Linked DNA regions of Azoarcus olearius. The protein of the gene in region 2 binds, or shares a complex with, the protein of the main gene of each other region. Links are inferred from orthologs where the notes say so. Each region holds a gene or a part of one and is shown on either strand. Other genes may lie near its edges.

The links. Proteins that work in one complex are often made in the same cells at the same time.
Region 1: the proteins of xseA (region 2) and dqs_RS06460 are in contact, whole or in part, in a cryo-EM structure (PDB 8TXR), measured with the Escherichia coli proteins. The link is inferred for Azoarcus olearius from one-to-one orthologs.

What each region holds. Positions count from the first base shown.
Region 1 is NZ_CP016210.1:1,375,423-1,378,120, forward strand. Bases 17-2,695 are described here. They hold dqs_RS06460 (exodeoxyribonuclease VII small subunit), read right to left. Parts: upstream 1,644-2,695; coding sequence 1,389-1,643; downstream 17-1,388. Other genes in these bases: dxs (1-deoxy-D-xylulose-5-phosphate synthase), read right to left, coding at 17-462; dqs_RS06455 (polyprenyl synthetase family protein), read right to left, coding at 490-1,392; dqs_RS06465 (aromatic ring-hydroxylating oxygenase subunit alpha), read left to right, coding at 1,773-2,695. In the rest of the region: more of dxs, read right to left, coding at 1-16; more of dqs_RS06465, read left to right, coding at 2,696-2,698. UniProt on the Escherichia coli protein: Bidirectionally degrades single-stranded DNA into large acid-insoluble oligonucleotides, which are then degraded further into small acid-soluble oligonucleotides.
Region 2 is NZ_CP016210.1:1,682,024-1,684,946, forward strand. Bases 5-2,908 are described here. They hold xseA (exodeoxyribonuclease VII large subunit), read right to left. Parts: upstream 2,195-2,908; coding sequence 815-2,194; downstream 5-814. Other genes in these bases: dqs_RS07805 (superoxide dismutase), read right to left, coding at 73-657; dqs_RS07815 (MotA/TolQ/ExbB proton channel family protein), read left to right, coding at 2,485-2,908. Outside these bases: more of dqs_RS07815, read left to right, coding at 2,909-2,923. UniProt on the Escherichia coli protein: Bidirectionally degrades single-stranded DNA into large acid-insoluble oligonucleotides, which are then degraded further into small acid-soluble oligonucleotides.

The DNA.
Region 1 (2,698 bases), 310 kb from region 2 along the record:
GCCGGCCGACATCGCGCCGTCGCCGATCACCGCGATCGCGCGGCGGTCTTCGCCGCGGTCGCGGGCGGCCACCGCCATGCCGAGCGCGGCCGAGATCGAGGTGGAGGAATGCGCGGTGCCGAAGGTGTCGTACTCGCTTTCGCAGCGGCGCGGAAATCCCGAGATGCCGCCCCAGTGGCGCAGCCCGCTCATCGCCTCGCGGCGGCCGGTGAGGATCTTGTGGCCGTAGGTCTGGTGTCCGACGTCCCACACGATGCGGTCGTCCGGGGTGTTGAAGACGTAGTGCAGCGCGATCGTCAGTTCGACCGTGCCGAGGTTGGACGACAGGTGGCCGCCGGTCTTCGATACCGATTCGATCAGGAAGGCGCGGAGTTCAGAGGCGACTTGGGCAAGCTCGCGGCGCTCGGTGGCGCGGAGGTCTGCCGGCGAACCGATGCGTTCCAGGTGCGGATACGGTGACATGGGCGGTCAGGGGCGGTGGGGCTGGGGTCAGAAGGGCCGATGCACGATGTAATTGGCGAGGGCGGCGAGATGGCCGGCGCGCGCGCCGAGCGGTTCGAGCGCCGCGAGCGCTTCGGCCAGCATGTCTTGGGCAAGTCGCCGGGCGTCGGCGACGCCGAGCAGGCTGACATAGGTGGGTTTGTCGTGGTCCGCATCCTTGCCTGCAGTCTTGCCGAGCGTGGCGGTGTCGGCCTCGGCGTCGAGGATGTCGTCCACCACCTGGAACAGCAGGCCGGTGAGTTTGGCGTAGCGGTCCAGCCGCTCCAGCGTTTCGCCATCCACCGTGCCGGCCTGCGCGCCCAGCAGCACCGAGCAGCGGATCAGTGCGCCGGTCTTGTGGATGTGCATGAATTCGAGTTCGCGCAGGTCGAGCTGGCGCCCGACCGCGGCGAGGTCGATCGCCTGGCCCCCGGCCATTCCGCGCGAACCGGATGCCATCGCCAGCAGGCCGATCATGCCGAGCTGGCGGGTGGGCATGTCGGTGACCGGCGCGGAGGCGAGCACCTGGAAGGCGAGCGTCTGCAGCGCGTCGCCCACCAGCAGCGCGGTGGCGTCATCGTATTCGACGTGCACCGTGGGCTTGCCGCGGCGCAGGACGTCGTCGTCCATGCAGGGCATGTCGTCGTGAACCAGCGAATAGGCGTGGATCAGTTCGACCGCGCAGGCGATGCGGTCCAGCCGTTCGGGCTGGGCGCCGCCGATTGCGCCGGCGGCGTGCACCAGCAGCGGCCGCACCCGCTTGCCGCCGCCGAGCACCGCATAGCGCATGGCTTCGTGCAGGCGTTCCGGGGCTATCGTGGGTTCGGGCAGCACGCCCGCCAGCGCGGCTTCGGTGCGTTGCTGGATGGCGCCCATCCAGGCGGCGAAGTCCTGCGGGGAAAGGGCGGTCATGCGCACTCCTGGCTGCCGTGGGCGTTGGTGTCGATGCGCAGCTCGACGAGTTCGCCGCCTTCGAGCTGGCGGATGCGCTGTTCGGCGCCGCTCAGCGTTTCCTGGCAGAACTTCAGCAGGCCGACGCCCCGCTGGTAGCGCGCCAACGCGTCTTCGAGGCTGAGCTGGCCGGATTCCATCTGTTGCACGATGGTTTCCAGCTCGGCGACGGCGGCTTCGAAGGAGGTGGGCGATGACGCCGGCTTGGGCATGGACGGGGCGCGGGACGGGGACGGAAAGGGGGGAAAATAACCGATCGCGCGTCTGGCGGTCAAACGGCTTCTGGCTTAGAATACCCTGTTTATTTTTCCGGATTTCTGGTCCAGAAAGGGGGTTCGGGGATGTCCGACATCGCTTCCACGGCTCGGCTGGCGCCGGCGGTTTCTCAACTGCCGGTGTCATCGTACTTCGACGAGAAGGTCTTCGAACTGGAGAAGAAACTCCTCTTCGATGCCGGTCCGGGGTACGTTGGCCACGAGCTGATGGTGCCCGAAGTCGGCAACTACCGTTCGCTCGAATGGCTGGACCACTCCAAGCTGCTGTTCCGCACCGAGGCGGGCGTGCATCAGCTGTCCAACATCTGCCGCCACCGCCAGGCGATCATGCTGCAGGGCGCGGGCAAGACCGAGCACATCGTGTGCCCGATCCACCGCTGGACCTACGATCAGCAGGGCAGCCTGCTGGGCGCGCCGCACTTTCCGGACAATCCCTGCCTCAACCTCAAGCGCGACGTGCTGGAGAACTGGCATGGCCTGCTGTTCAAGGGGCCGCGTTCGGCCAATGCCGATCTGGCTGGCATGCAGGTGGCGCAGGAGCTGGATTTTTCCGGCTACAAGCTCGACCGCGTCGAGATCCACCAGTGCAATTACAACTGGAAGACCTTCATCGAGGTCTATCTCGAGGACTACCACGTGGTGCCCTACCACCCGGGCCTGGGTAATTTCGTCACCTGCGACGATCTGACCTGGCAGTTCGGCGACTGGTATTCGGTGCAGCGCGTGGGCGTGACCTCGCTCGCCAAGCCGGGCTCGGCGACCTACGCCAAGTGGCACAAGGCGGTGCAGGAGTACTACGGCGAGAAGAAGCCGGCCCACGGCGCGATCTGGCTGACCTACTACCCCAACATCATGGTGGAGTGGTATCCGCATGTGCTGGTGGTGAGCACGCTGATCCCGACCGATGTGGACAAGACCACCAACGTGGTCGAGTTCTACTACCCGGAAGACATCGTGGAGTTCGAGCGCGAGTTCGTGGAGGCCGAGCAGGC
Region 2 (2,923 bases):
GGAAAAAGAAAAAGCGACCCGGTCGGGTCGCTTTTGCTGCCGCGGGTGCGTGCACCCGCGAGGCAGGCGGGATCAGGCGAAGTTCTGCGCCGCGAAATCCCAGTTGGCGAGCTTCTCGAGGAAGGTCTCGACGAACTTGGGACGCAGGTTGCGGTAGTCGATGTAGTAGGCGTGTTCCCACACATCGATACAGAGCAGAGCCTTGTCGCCGGTGGTCAGCGGGGTGCCGGCAGCGCCCATGTTGACGATGTCCACCGAGCCGTCGGCCTTCTTCACCAGCCAGGTCCAGCCGGAGCCGAAATTGCCCACGGCGGAGGTCTGGAAAGCCTTCTTGAAGTCGTCGAACGAGCCCCACTTGGCCTTGATCGCGTCAGCCAGCGCGCCGGTCGGTTCGCCACCGCCGTTCGGCTTCATGCTGTTCCAGAAGAAGGTGTGGTTCCAGACCTGCGCCGAGTTGTTGTACACGCCGCCGGCCGGGGCCTTCTTGATAATGGCTTCGAGGTCGAGGTTCTCGTACTCGGTGCCCTTGATCAGGTTGTTGAGGTTGGTGACGTAGGCTTGGTGGTGCTTGCCGTAGTGGAATTCCAGCGTTTCTTCGGAGATGGCCGGCGCCAGGGCGTTCTTGGCGTAGGGCAGGGGGGGCAGCGTGTGTTCCATCGAATTCTCCTGTCTGTGTCCGTTGGGGGGTAAAGTCCGACAATTCTAGTCAGGATTGCTCAGGGTCGCCAATCCCGACAGCCATTGATCTTAAGCCGAACGCGGCGTTTGGGAAACCGCGGCAACAGCAAATGCATATGCCGGAAGTGCCCCGGCATCAGGGCCGGGGCGGCTGCGTGGCGGTGACTTCCGCGTCGAGACGGCCATCGGCCAGTTGCACGCTCACCGCGTCGCCCACGCCGATGTCCTGAACGGAACGCAGGATGTGGCCGTGGGCGTCGCGGGTGATGCTGTAGCCGCGCGCGAGCACGGCATCCGGCGCGAGATGCTTGAGGTGGTCCTGTAGTGCCTCCAGCCGCAGGCGGTGCCGCTGCATGACGGTGTCGAGGCCGCGACGCAGGCGCGCGGCGAGCTGGTGCTGGTCGGCGCGCGCGCGCGCCAGATCGGGCCGGCGCCCGCGCAGGCGCAGGCCGAGGCGCGCGAGGCGTTCGTCTGCCCGCTGCAGCTGCCGCGTTCCGGCATCGTGGAGCCGGCGCTCCAGCGTTGCGAGTTGAACCCTGGCGGCTGCCAGCCGCTGGCGCGGATGCACCAGTCGCAGCGCGGCACGGTCGAGGCGCTGGGCGAGCGTGTCGAGCCGGCGCTGCATGGCGCGGGCAAGATGTTGGTCGAGCGCGAGGACGCGGTCGCGCGCGGCATGAAAACCCGCGCTTGCAAGTTCGGCCGCGCCGGTCGGCGTCGGGGCGCGGAGGTCGGCGGCGAAGTCGGCGATGGTGAAGTCGGTTTCGTGCCCCACGCCGCACACCACCGGCAACGGACTGCGCCGGATGGCGCGCGCCAGCCCTTCGTCGTTGAAGGCCTGCAGGTCTTCGATGCTGCCGCCTCCGCGCACCAGCAGGACGAGGTCGATGCCGTCTTCCGCCGCGCGCGCCGCCGCGGCTTCCAGCGCCGCCACCAGCCGCAGCGGCGCATCCGCACCCTGCACCGGGGCGGGATACAGCACCACCGGCAGTTGCGGCGCACGGCGCTTCAGGGTGACCAGCACGTCGCGCAGGGCGGCCGCGGCGGGCGAGGTGACGATACCGATGCCGCGCGGATACGGCGGCAAGGGGCGCTTGACCGCGGCATCGAACAGGCCTTCGGCGGCGAGCTTTTCCTTCAGGCGCGTGAAGGCTTCGAACAGGTTGCCGATGCCCGCCGGGCGCAGCGCCTCCACGCCCAGCTGATAGTCGCCCCGGACTTCATAGACAGTCACCAGGGCGCGGGCTTCGACCCGCATGCCGTTTTCAGGCCGGAAGGGCAGCAACTGGGCACGGTTGCGCCACATCGCGCACCGCACCTGGGCCTGCTCGTCCTTGAGGGTGAAATACAGATGTCCGGAGGCGGCACGGGTGAGGTTGGAGATCTCGCCGCTGACCCACAGCAGGGGGATGGCCGACTCGAGTACCTCGCGCGCGAGGCGGTTCAGTGCGGACACCGTAAGCACTTGAGCGGACAGGGATAGCGGTGATGCTTCAGGCGATTGGGAGGCGAATTTCATGCCCGGGATTGTAGCGGAATCCACAGCCCCGCCGGACTGTCAAGCCTGAATCGGCAAGTCCTTGATCCGACTGGGAGTGTTTGTCAAGTAGTTGATAACTAACGGTATTTTATGTTGCCTAATTTTTCAGCGAAGCAAGCAAAAGCCCGCGGCGACGGGCTTCCGGGGCAACATCCCGAATCAGTCCACAAACTTATCCACAGCTTTTGTGGATTCTCCGCACAGCGCCCCGACTTGCCGCCCGACGGGGGCTGGCGCTAGAGTTCCGCTTTTTCCCGGGGAGTGGGCGCGTGTTCGAGATCATTCAGGCTGCGGGATGGCCGATCTGGCCGCTGTTGCTGGCGTCGGTTATTGCAGTGGCATTGATCATCGAACGTTCCGTGTCGCTCCGGCGCGCGCGCGTGGTTCCGGCCGGGCTGCTCGACAAGGTGCTGGTGGACCTGCGCAGCCACGGTGCCTCGGCCGAGATGATCAACCGCGTCGCCGCGCATTCGCCGCTCGGCCGCGTGCTGGCTGCGGGCCTGCGCAACATCGGCGCCTCGCGCGACGTCATGAAGGAATCGATCGAGGAAACCGGCCGGGCGGTGGTCCACGAACTCGAGCGCTTCCTCACCACGCTCGGCACCATCGCTTCGGTGGCGCCGCTGCTCGGCCTCTTCGGCACCGTCATCGGCATGATCGAGATCTTCGCCTCGCAGGGTATCAGCGGCGCCAACACCGCCCAGCTCG